Regions from separate parts of the Cedecea sp. genome, predicted to be linked through region 1. Evidence: predicted binding sites of a transcription regulator. Region 1 holds the regulator's gene; each other region holds the start of a gene.
The links. Region 1 encodes Fur, which represses iron uptake genes when iron is present. Its sites were predicted from a motif close to ATAATAATGAGAACNACTATCAA; they were not measured.
Positions count from the first base shown of each region.

Region 2: a site for Fur is predicted at 2,027-2,049, ahead of VGM55_RS10445 (TonB-dependent siderophore receptor). Genes of this name have one in related genera too.
Region 3: a site for Fur is predicted at 1,331-1,353, ahead of sodA (superoxide dismutase [Mn]). Genes of this name have one in related genera too.
Region 4: a site for Fur is predicted at 1,253-1,275, ahead of efeU (iron uptake transporter permease EfeU). Genes of this name have one in related genera too.

Region 1 covers NZ_DASYBS010000065.1:91,954-95,068, reverse strand. The annotation lists gene chiP (chitoporin ChiP) at 1-1,258, shown strand, start outside; gene chiQ (ChiQ/YbfN family lipoprotein) at 1,305-1,631, shown strand; gene fur (ferric iron uptake transcriptional regulator) at 1,731-2,177, opposite strand; gene fldA (flavodoxin FldA) at 2,457-2,987, opposite strand.
Region 2 covers NZ_DASYBS010000063.1:29,316-32,430, forward strand. The annotation lists gene VGM55_RS10445 (TonB-dependent siderophore receptor) at 1-1,973, opposite strand, end outside; gene VGM55_RS10450 (ABC transporter substrate-binding protein) at 2,140-3,115, opposite strand, start outside.
Region 3 covers NZ_DASYBS010000138.1:12,101-15,215, forward strand. The annotation lists gene yiiM (6-hydroxyaminopurine reductase) at 1-557, opposite strand, end outside; gene sodA (superoxide dismutase [Mn]) at 631-1,251, opposite strand; gene rhaT (L-rhamnose/proton symporter RhaT) at 1,660-2,694, shown strand; gene rhaR (HTH-type transcriptional activator RhaR) at 2,703-3,115, opposite strand, start outside.
Region 4 covers NZ_DASYBS010000106.1:94,827-97,941, reverse strand. The annotation lists gene putP (sodium/proline symporter PutP) at 1-1,000, shown strand, start outside; gene efeU (iron uptake transporter permease EfeU) at 1,332-2,165, shown strand; gene efeO (iron uptake system protein EfeO) at 2,229-3,115, shown strand, end outside.

The sequences.
Region 1 (3,115 bases):
CGAACGTGACCGTAAAGACGTGACTGACGGTAAGTACAAAACTAACCTGTCACACTCAACCTGGAACGCTAACCTGGACTTCCAGTCCGGCTACGCAGCCGACATGTTTGGCCTGGATATCGCCGCTTTCACCGCCATTGAGATGGCCGAAGACAGCGCCAGCGGCCACCCAAACGAAATCGCATTCTCCTCTAAAAACAAAGGCTACAGCGAAGACTACTCCGGCGATAAAGGCGGCATCAGCCTTTATAAAGCGGCCGCTAAATTTAAGTACGGCCCGGTCTGGGCTCGTGCGGGTTATATCCAGCCAACCGGCCAAACGCTGTTAGCGCCGCACTGGAGCTTCATGCCTGGTACCTATCAGGGGGCTGAAGCTGGGGCGGCATTCGACTATGGCGATGCAGGTGCGCTGAGCTTCTCCTACATGTGGACCAACGAGTACAAGGCTCCATGGCATCTGGAAACGGACAAGTTCTACCAGAACGACAAAAAGACCAAAGTTGATTATCTGCACTCCATCGGCGCGAAATATGACTTCAAAAATGACCTGATTCTGGAAGGGGCATTTGGTCAGGCTGAAGGTTTTGTTGACCAGTACTTCGCGAAAGCGAGCTACAAATTTGACGTTGCAGGCAGCCCGCTGAGCACCAGCTACCAGTTCTACGGCACCCGTGATAAAGCCTCTAACAACACCATCAACGATATTTATGACGGTACCGCGTGGCTGCAGGCGCTGACCTTAGGCTACAAAATTGGCCAGGTTGACCTGCGTCTGGAAGGGACCATGGTGAAGGCAGAAGGCCAGCAGGGTTACTTCCTGCAGCGTATGACGCCAACCTATGCCTCTTCAAACGGCCGTCTCGATGTATGGTGGGATAACCGCTCTGACTTCAACGCCAACGGCGAAAAAGCCGTGTTCTTCGGTGCGATGTATGACCTGAGCAACTGGAATCTGCCGGGTTGGGCTGTTGGGGGCTCCTATGTTTATGCATGGGATGCAAAACCAGCCACATGGGCGCTTGATGCTTCCGGTAACCGTCAGGATATCGCATCCAACAAGATCAAAGAGTCTTCATACAGCCTCGACGCAATGTACACCGTGCAGGAAGGCCGTGCGAAAGGTACGCTGTTCAAACTGCACTTCACTCAGTACGACAACCACTCCGATATCCCAAGCTGGGGCGGTGGTTACGGCAACATGTTCCAGGACGAGCGTGACGTGAAATTTATCGTTATTGCTCCGTTCACCATCTTCTAATGCTAAATCGGGCGCGCAAGCGCCCGTTTTTTATAAGGAACTGAACATGAAAAAAATCCTGCTGGTTACCGCCGTGGCTTTCACGCTCTCCGCCTGCGTTCAGCCCCCGGCTCCGCCGGAAGATTCACATCTGAAGCAGGCTTACAGCGCTTGTATCAATACCGCAGAAGGCAACCCGGATAAAATCGAAGCCTGCCAGAGCGTGCTGAACGTACTGCGCCAGGAAAAACAGCACAAAGCGTTTGTTGAAAAAGAGACCGTGAGCGTGCTGGATTATCAGAAATGCATTCAGGCAAGAAAGAGCGGGAATGATGAAGCCGCGAAGGTTCGCTGCGATAAAATCTGGCAAGAAATTCGCGCGAATAACAGCTGATTACGTTTTTTCAGTCAATAAAAAAACCGGCAAGGGAAACCTGCCGGTTTTTTGCTTTTAAACGCCACCTGTTCGGCAGCGTTCGTTAATGCGGATTACTTATTTAGGATCGTGCGCGGTGTCGTCTTCGCGGCAGTCGCCTTCGGCACAGTGTCCGTACAGATAGAGACTGTGGTTAGTCAGGCGGATACCGTGGCGTGTGGCAATTTCACGCTGGCGCGATTCAATAGAATCATCGCTGAACTCGATTACTTTGCCGCAATCGAGGCAGATAAGGTGATCGTGGTGATGCTGCTGGGTCAGCTCGAAAACGGACTTGCCGCCTTCAAAATTATGGCGGGTCACGATCCCGGCATCGTCAAATTGGTTCAGCACGCGGTAGACCGTCGCCAGGCCTATTTCTTCGCCCATGTCGATCAGACGTTTATATAAGTCTTCCGCGCTGACGTGATGATTTACCGGCTCTTGCAGCACTTCGAGGATTTTCAATCGCGGAAGCGTGACTTTCAAGCCGGCCTTCTTTAATGCGGTATTGTTGTCAGTCATGCGGAAAGTGTCCTGTTGCTTAACGATTCGCTCAAACTGCAGTGAGCGTAAAGAGTAATGCGTCTCATTATAGAACTGCTGCTTCTAAATGGGAACCGCAAGTATGGTGCAAAATGAGGCTGAAAAATCGTGGCGGCGTCGCCATTTACAGTAATTATCAGCCAAGCTGTCAGGAAGACATTGTACAGGGATGTACAAGAAAGTTACAAACTTGTAGCAATTATTTTCATTGCTACAAGCTATCAAGATGGCGCAAACGCTGCATTTGCGCCAGGCAAATCAGGCGTTAATAATATCGGCCAGATTCAGTTCTTCAGAAATCTGTTTGACCCACTTCTCAACGCGCTCGGCGGTCAGTTCCGGCTGGCGGTCTTCGTCGATGGCCAGACCGACAAAGTTGTCGTCGTCTGCCAGGCCTTTTGACGCTTCAAAGTGGTAGCCCGCGGTCGGCCAGTGGCCTACGATAGCGGCGCCGCGCGGTTCGATGATATCGCGAATGGTACCCAGCGCATCACAGAAGTATTCCGCGTAGTCTTCCTGGTCACCACAGCCGAACAGCGCAACCAGCTTACCGTTGAAATCGACTTCTTCGAGAGTCGGGAAGAAATCGTCCCAGTCGCACTGCGCTTCGCCGTAGTACCAGGTTGGGATGCCGAGCAACAGAATGTCGAAACCTTCGAGATCTTCTTTGCTGCTTTTAGCAATGTCATGCACCTCAGCAACGTCTTTACCGAGCTGTTTTTGAATCATTTTTGCGATATTTTCGGTGTTACCGGTGTCGCTGCCGAAAAAAATGCCTACGATTGCCATGAGTAAAATAACCTCTTGAAACTTAATAGTATGCTGGCCGTTCAATGCCCACGTATAGGGCAATCATAGCAGAACAGCTCCACCAGCGGAAACAGCTATCACGCCGGGGTGCACAGTCTGCAACATGG
Region 2 (3,115 bases), on a different contig from region 1:
CCGCGCATATTCCACACCATATAACCTGCGATGTTACCAAACTGCCCGTCCGCGCTTTCGTCGGTGATGTAGTTCGGCCCGGTACCCGGAGAGCTCTGCTTAGACTGCGCGAAGCTGTCCAGATTCCACACCCAGTTGCCGGTCGCGTAGCGCGTACCCACGGTGTACACCTGGCGAGAGTAGAACGGCAGGTCTTTACCGGCGAAGTCGCCTTTGTCGCTGGTGGCTTTGGTATAGGTGTAAGTGGTGTACACGCTCACGCCGTCCAGCGCACGGTTTACTTCACTCAGATCGTAATTCAGCGCCAGTTCCAGGCCCTGATGCTTGGTCGCGCCGAGGTTCGTCCAGCCTACGATGTTGTTGATGTACTGCAGCTGATCGTTGAAATCGATGTAGAACAGCGTCGCTTCGGCTTTCAGCGAAGTATCGTCGTAGCGCGTACCAAACTCATAGGTGTGCGCTTTTTCCGGGGTCAGGCCGGCTGCTGGCTGGTTGCCGCTGCCGCCACGGGTCAGCTGGAAGTACTGCATGCTGCCGAAGGAAGTGCTGGCGTTGGCGAACAGTTTCCAGGCATCAGACATATGGTACATCACGCTAAGAGAAGGCAGCGGCTCGCTGTAGGTCTTCTCGCGGTCGATGTTCTGGAAGGCGTCGCTGGTGTGCGTTTTGATGCTTTCATAGCGCAGGCCCGGCGTAATCGTCCAGTTGCTGACGTTAATTGCATCATCAATATAGAAGGCGTTAGCCGCGGTACCGCCGGAGCTGTGCTGATAGTATTCGCTCATTTCCGGTTTGTTAAAGGTGGTGGCAGGGTCATACGCTTTTGGCGTGCGGTAGCCCTTCTCGTCCGACGTTTCGTTCAGGTAGCGGTAGCCCAGGGTGACCTCGTGAGACATATCCCAGAAGCGGAACAGCTGAGAATAGGTTGGCTCAATGGCCCAGGTCGAGTAGTTACGCGGTGCGGAGTTCAGCGTGCGTTTGTTACCCTTGAAGTACTCCAGATCGCTGCTGCGGTAGCTGTCGGTGAAGTAGGTCAGGACTTCCAGCTTTTTGTCATCTTCGGTGTGCTTGTATTTGAAGGACATGTCCTTGCGGCGGCCTTCAAAACGGTCCCAGCGACGGTCAGACTGGAAAGGATCCTGCGCATATTGCGCGGTAGTCAGGCCGCCCGGCATGCCGGACTGTGCTTCATAGTAGTGGAAGTTAGCCTGTAGCTCATCGCGATCGGTGAAGTTATATTTCGTCTTCAGCATGAAGTCGTCGATGTCGGTATTGTCGTTGCTCTCGCGGTAGCCCTGGCCGTGCAGGCCGGAATAGAGCAGCTCTGCGCCAAAGCCGTTGTCCGCCGTGCCGCCGACGGAAGCGCTGGTCAACGTCTTCAGACCGCCGTGGCTGGCGCCCTGAGTCTGCGCGCTAACGGTGCCGCCGAACTCTTTTGGAATGTCGCGGGTGACGAAGTTAATCACGCCGCCCACGTTTTGCGGTCCATAACGCACCGCGCCGCCGCCGCGAACCACGTCAATGGATTGGATATTGCCCGTGCCCAGTGGCGCCATGGAAAGCTGCGGCTGGCCGTATGGCGCAACCGCCAGCGGAACGCCGTCCATCAGGATGGTGGAGCGTGGAGACAGGCGAGAAGTCAGGCCACGTACGCCTACGTTAAGGGAGATATCACTGCCGCCGGTGCCGTTGCTGTCACGCACCTGCACGCCAGGAATGCCCTTCAGCGCATCGGCAAGCGTCTCTGAGCCCTGCTCATGAAGCTGCTGCTCGGTGACGATTGAGCGGGCGCCAGGGTGGTTAAGCAGCACGGTGCTGGTGTCTGGATTATCCAGCCAGTTGCCGACAACGGTAATGTCATCAGCGGGTTTTTCTGCGGAAGTTTTATCAGTTTGAGTGTTATTTGCAGCGAGAGCTGGCAGCGCAAAGGCTATCGCGCTTGCCACGAGAGAGACACGAAAAAGGGGACGCATCATCATTCCTTTACAACATGGGTTTGCTGTTATGAGTTTTTTTGGAAATGACAATCTTAATGATAATTATTTTCAAGTAAATAGTTTTGTTGCGGAATAATTCGGGATAAGACGAAAAGTAAGCAAAAAAAGCCGAGCCATTGAGGTGGCCCGGCATGTTTTTGATTTATGGGGTAACCCAGAAGACGCCGCTGTAGTCCAGGGCGGTGAACTGCTTGTGAACCTGCTCAATATCGGCCTGTGGATCGATGTCTTTGAACAGATCGGGATGCAGGAACTTAGCGATGGTTTCTACCGCAATATAGTTCAGCGGAGAATCGTAGAATTGATGGTAAATCGCCATCACGCGTTTCTCTTTGACCGCCGTCAGCACGTTAATCCCGGTGCGGTTCATTAGCCCTTTCAGCTTTTGTTCGGCAACGGCTTTGTCGGCCATATAACCCAGCGGCACAGCCTTGGGCGCACGGTTTCCGCGGTTCCAGTCGGCGCCGGTCATCAGGTAAAAATCCGGGTTGCTGGTGATAACCTGCTCGGTATTCACCTGGCCGCTCATTTCCGGGAACAGTTTGCTGCCCACGTTGTTGCCGCCGGCGGTATCAATAAACTGGCCGTAGCTGCCTTTGCCGAAGGTCTGGCAGCATTCATCGCCGCGGATACCGGCAGCGCGTTCAATAAACACGCTTGGGCGCTGCTCTGGCTTCAGCGTGGCAACGCGCTCGCGCACCAGGTTCATTCGCTGCTGGTAGTGTTGAATAAAAGCGTCCGCGTTTTTCTGCTCATCAAACACTTTGCCCAGCAGTTCAATGCTCGGCAGAGTATTGGTCAGCGGCTGCTGGCGGAAGTCGATAATCAGCACCGGAATGCCGACTTTTTCCAGCTGGCTCAGGACGCCGCTGTTTTTCAGCTTGGCCAGCACGCCGATATCAAAAATGATCAAATCAGGCTGCAGCGTAACCGCTTTTTCGACGCTGAAATCCGTGTAGTACGGGTTTTCAAACATCGTGATTTTGCTCACCTGTGGGAATTTTCTCGCGTAGGCATCCGCCAGGTCAGGCGCTTTGGTTTTCAGCGAGTTATCCCAGGCAATGATGTTTTCCAGCGGATCCTTCGGATGAATAATGTTGAGCGCCAGCAGGGCTCGT
Region 3 (3,115 bases), on a different contig from region 1:
TCATCAAACGGCATATGCCAGGCGATGGCGATAGCTTCTGCCACCGTCACGTCGCTAACGCGTGAAGCCAGCTCCAGCGGCGCATCGGCAGAAACATTCCCCGCCAGAATCACGCGGTAAAGCCAGCCGCAGTAGCCCGCTTCCTGCATCCTCGCCGCCATATCCTCTACGCCAAAATGGTAGTTAAGCTTAAAGCACGGCGAGCGAGGCTGGGTCACCTGAATCAGCGCTTCACCCCAGCGGTAGATATCGCCCATATAGACGTTCTTTTCCGTCATCCCTGCTGTAGACAGGTTTTCGCCGAAGGCCGGGGCGCTAAACAGCTCCGCTTTATCCGGGAAGATTTGCGCCCAGTGCTGATAATGCTCGCGGGGATAGTGGCACAGCGCCCTGTCCGGCCCGCCGTGAATTACCTTCTCCGCCTGTTCATCGCCCTCAAGCCCAAGCTCGGTCAGGCGAAGCTCACCGTCCACCTGAATCTTGGCGATGGCGCTGGGCCGGCTCCCTTCGTAATCACGAATCTGGCCTGCGTAAACCTGAAGCGGATAGCGATGCATAAGCAACTCCCTGCGAAATAGACATAAAAAAAGCGAGCCCTCAGGCTCGCTTCTCTACGGTTGTATTGCAACCTTATTTTTTAGCGGCGAAACGGGCAGCTGCTTCGTCCCAGTTAACCACGTTCCAGAACTCTTTCGCGTAGTCCGGGCGACGGTTCTGGAATTTCAGGTAGTAAGCGTGTTCCCAAACGTCCAGGCCCACAATTGGGAAGCCGGAAGCGCCGGAGATAGCTTCGCCCATCAGCGGGCTGTCCTGGTTTGCAGTAGAAACCACAGCCAGTTTGTCGCCTTTCAGCACCAGCCACGCCCAGCCGGAGCCGAAGCGGGTAGCTGCAGCTTTTTCGAACTCAGCTTTGAACGCGTCAACGCTGCCGAAATCGCGCTCGATAGCGGCTTTCAGGTCACCTTTCAGCTCGGTGCCTTTTTTCAGGCCTTTCCAGAAGAAGCTGTGGTTAGCGTGGCCGCCGGCGTTGTTACGCAGCGCGGTTTTCTTATCAGCAGGCAGCTGATCCAGTTTGGTAATCAGCTCTTCAGCAGACAGGCTGGCAAACTCAGGCAGGGATTCCAGCGCGGCGTTCGCGTTGTTAACGTAGGCCTGGTGGTGTTTGCTGTGGTGGATTTCCATGGTTTCTTTGTCGAAATGCGGTTCCAGCGCGTCGTAAGCGTAAGGCAGGGATGGCAGTGTATAGCTCATATTCATCGTCTCCATTAACGTAGAGCGGCTGTCGTGCTGTTAACGCCGCGTAATCAGTCGGTTCATTATAGTTAATTAAATGATATTGAAAATGTTTATCAATGCCGTACTTAGCGTATGGTTATAACTTTTCTTCAGGAAACCACGGGTTACGGCTATAACGCAGCGGGTAAAAAACGCCTCTTCGCAGGATAGCACCGGAGTGTTACCCGCCCGTGACGTTAAGGTTTGGCAAGGGAAAGGGGGATAACAAACTGTGATCGGCATCGGCAGCATTTGCTGGTTTTTGCCAGCTTCACCGGGCGGGCGGCACTCCCCTAAAGGTTAACCGGTTGCTCACTCTTTAGACTCGTTGATATTGGCGGCCATGTCGGGAATTCGACGGCCGAAAGCAATGAGGGACAGAGAATGAGTAACGCAATTACGATGGGGATCCTGTGGCATCTGATTGGTGCTGCCAGCGCAGCCTGTTTTTATGCCCCGTTTAAAAAAGTGCGGCACTGGTCGTGGGAAACCATGTGGTCGGTGGGCGGGATTGTTTCCTGGATCCTTCTGCCGTGGGCGGTAAGCGCCTTGCTGCTGCCAAATTTTTGGGGCTATTACGGGTCGTTTAGCGCGTCCACGCTGCTGCCGGTATTTTTGTTTGGCGCTATGTGGGGCATCGGTAACATCAACTATGGCCTGACCATGCGCTACCTGGGGATGTCGATGGGTATCGGTATCGCGATAGGTATCACGCTGATTGTCGGGACATTGTTGACCCCGGTAATCAATGGTAAGTTCGCCATGCTGACGGGCACACCCGGTGGACGCATGACGCTGCTGGGCGTGCTGGTGGCGGTTATCGGTGTGGCTATCGTCACCCGCGCCGGGCAGCTTAAAGAGCGCCAGATGGGCATTAAAGCCGAAGAATTTAACCTGAAAAAGGGGCTGGTGCTGGCGGTGATGTGCGGTATTTTCTCCGCCGGTATGTCTTTCGCGATGGACGCCGCCAAACCCATGCATCAGGCGGCGGCGAGCCTGGGCGTAGACCCCCTCTATATCGCCCTGCCAAGCTATGTCGTTATCATGGGCGGCGGGGCCATCGTCAATCTGGGCTTCTGCTTTATTCGGCTGTTAAGAGTGAAAACCTTGTCGGTAAAAGCCGATTTCTCGCTATCAAAATCGCTGATTATCGCCAACCTGTTGTTATCCGCTCTTGGTGGCCTGATGTGGTACCTGCAGTTCTTCTTCTACGCCTGGGGGCACGCCAGAATTCCGGCGCAGTATGATTACATGAGCTGGATGCTGCACATGAGCTTCTATGTGCTCTGTGGCGGACTCGTGGGCTTAATCATGAAAGAGTGGAAGTCCGCGGGGCGCAGGCCGGTTGGCGTGCTGGCTATTGGCTGTCTGGTGATTATTCTCGCCGCCAATATTGTGGGCATGGGAATGGCGAATTGACGGGCCTCTTATTGAAAGCGCTGGCGCCATAGCCGTGGCGTCACACCCGTCTCTTTGGTAAAAACCACCGAGAAATAGTTGCTGTCCTCGAAGCCGCACCGCGTGGCAATTTCGCTGATAAGTAGCTCGCTGTGGCGCAGCAGATACTGGGCCTGGCAAATGCGTAGCTGGCGCAGATACTGACTTAACGTCATGCCGGTTTGCTGGCGAAACAGCTGGCGCATTTGCCGCTCTGTAACCTGATGAGCGCGGCAAAAATGAGCGAAATCGAACGGCTCATCGAGGCTGCTTCCCAGTGCGGCCATCAGCAAATCCAGCGTTTCACCTTCACACAGGTTTGCGGTATCTACCGCGCGGTAGCGGTGGCGGCGAAGCGTAATCAGCAGCTGTAAAAACAGGCTTTCAGACAGGCAGCGTGACA
Region 4 (3,115 bases), on a different contig from region 1:
GACCATCATCTACACCTTTGTGGGCGGATTCCTTGCGGTTAGCTGGACGGATACCGTGCAGGCCAGCCTGATGATCTTCGCGCTGATTCTGACGCCGGTGATGGTGATTGCGGCGGTTGGCGGCCTCGATGATTCTCTGATGGTCATTAAGCAGAAGAGCATCGAAAACGTCGACATGCTGAAAGGGCTGAACTTTGTCGCCATCGTTTCCCTGATGGGCTGGGGCCTGGGCTACTTCGGCCAGCCGCATATCCTGGCGCGCTTTATGGCGGCAGATTCACACCACACCATCGTGAACGCACGTCGCATCAGCATGACCTGGATGATCCTCTGCCTGGCGGGTGCCTGCGCGGTGGGCTTCTTCGGCATTGCCTACTTTAATAACAACCCTGAGCAGGCCGGAGCGGTGACGCAGAACGGCGAGCGGGTGTTTATCGAGCTGGCGCAAATCCTGTTTAACCCGTGGATTGCCGGGGTGCTGCTCTCCGCGATTCTGGCAGCGGTAATGTCCACGCTGAGCTGCCAGCTGCTGGTATGTTCCAGCGCGATTACCGAAGATCTGTACAAAGCTTTCCTGCGTAAAGGCGCGAGCCAGAAGGAGCTGGTGTGGGTGGGGCGCATGATGGTGCTGGTGGTCGCGCTGGTGGCGATTGCGCTTGCCGCTAACCCGGAAAACCGCGTGCTGGGCCTGGTCAGCTACGCCTGGGCTGGATTTGGTGCCGCATTTGGCCCGGTGGTTCTGTTCTCTGTGATGTGGTCACGTATGACCCGTAACGGGGCGCTGGTGGGGATGATTGTTGGGGCTGCCACCGTGCTTATCTGGAAGCAGTTTGGCTGGCTGGGGCTGTACGAAATCATACCTGGCTTCGTGTTCGGGAGCCTGGCAATTGTGGTGGTGAGCCTGATGGGCAAAGCGCCGTCGGCCTCCATGCAGAAGCGTTTTGCCGAAGCGGATGCGGTTTATCACACTCCGCCTCCGGGTAAATTGCAGACCGACTAACAGACGATGTTTTACAGGGGCCGGATAATCCGGCCCTTTATAGGTTGCTGACAAAGAGGAAAAAAGCGTGGTTTTTCCCTCTTTGTGGTTATCAGCCGAAAATCAATGAATTGATTTTCCTGATTTTTTAACGAGCCGTCTGATATTTCCTCTCTCGCCAGAGGTTTGTCATCAGTCTGAAGGGCCGGTTAATCCGGCCCTTTTTACATCTGGTCATAAATATGTCATCCCCGTCTCTTGTTTTTCTTTTCAGTGCTAATGATAATCACAATCGTTATGGTTTACTTTTCTTTACGTCAATTGACTTGTATTCACATCTGAGGTGTCAGGCATGTTTGTTCCGTTTCTCATCATGTTGCGTGAAGGGCTGGAGGCGGCGCTCATCGTCAGCCTGATTGCCAGCTACCTGAAACGTACCCAGCGCGGCCAGTGGATCGCCGTGATGTGGATTGGCGTCTTCGCCGCCGCCGCGCTCTGCCTGGGCCTTGGGATCTTTATCAATGAAACCACCGGCGAGTTCCCGCAGAAAGAGCAGGAGCTGTTTGAGGGGATTGTGGCGGTGATTGCCGTGTTTATCCTCACCTGGATGGTGTTCTGGATGCGTAAAGTGTCCCGCAACGTCAAAGTGCAGCTGGAGCAGGCGGTTGATAACGCGCTGCACAGCAAAGGCAACCACGGCTGGGCGCTGATCATGATGGTCTTTTTCGCCGTGGCGCGCGAAGGCCTGGAGTCGGTGTTCTTCCTGCTGGCGGCTTTCCAGCAGGACGTCGGCATTTGGCCACCGCTGGGCGCGATGCTTGGCCTGGCTACCGCGGTTGTGCTTGGCTTCCTGATTTATTGGGGCGGTATTCGTCTCAACCTTGGCGCATTCTTTAAATGGACCAGCCTGTTTATTCTGCTGGTGGCCGCCGGACTTGCCGCAGGGGCGGTTCGTGCATTCCACGAAGCGGGGCTGTGGAACCACTTCCAGGATATCGCATTCGATATGAGCAACACGCTCTCCACCCACTCGCTGACCGGCACGCTGCTGGAGGGGATTTTTGGCTACCAGGAAACCCCAACCGTGAGCGAAGTGGCGATGTATTTCATCTATCTGATTCCGGCGCTGGTGCTGTTCTTTATGCCGCCGCGCGTGAACCACCAGGCGACCAATACGGCTCGTTAATTGATTTCCGGCGGCCCGCCCGCCGTTTAGTGATAACTACTCATTGCTTAATAGGGATAGGTCATGACCAAACATTTTCGTCTGAAGGCACTGCACGTTGCGCTGCTCGCGCTTGTCTCTTCCTCGTTTGCCGCACAGGCGGCGGATATTCCCCAGGTAAAAGTCACCGTCACCGATAAACAGTGTGAGCCGATGAGCGTCACCGTGAATGCCGGGAAGACCCAGTTCATCATCCAAAACAACAGCCAGAAAGCGCTGGAATGGGAGATCCTGAAAGGGGTGATGGTGGTGGAAGAGCGTGAAAACATCGCGCCGGGATTCTCCCAGAAGCTGACCGCCAACCTGCAGCCGGGTGAATACGACATGACCTGCGGCCTGCTGACCAACCCGAAAGGCAAGCTGGTGGTGAAAGCTTCCGGTAAGCAGGAAGCGCCTAAAACCGATCTGCTGGCGCTGACCGGCCCAATCACCGAATACAAAGCCTACGTGACCGCCGAAGTCGCCGAGCTGGTGAAAGGCACCAAAGCCTTTACCGACGCGGTGAAAGCCGGTGATTTAGAGAAAGCCAAAGCCCTGTATGCGTCAACCCGCCAGCATTACGAGCGTATTGAACCGATTGCCGAGCTGTTCTCTGACCTCGACAGCAGCATCGATGCGCGTGAAGACGACTTCGAGAAAAAAGCGGACGACCCGAAATTCACCGGCTTCCACCGTCTGGAGAAAATCCTCTTTGGCGATAACACCACCAAAGACGCCGCGCAGTTTGCCGACAAGCTGAACGCCGACGTGCTGGATCTGCAGACCCGAGTTTCCGAACTGGCCTTCCCGCCGAGCAAAGTGGTTGGCGGCGCTGCCGGTCTGATAGAAGAAGTGGCGGCCACCAAAATCAGCGGGGAAGAAGATCGCTACAGCCACACTGACCTGTGGGACTTCCAGGCGAACGTTGACGG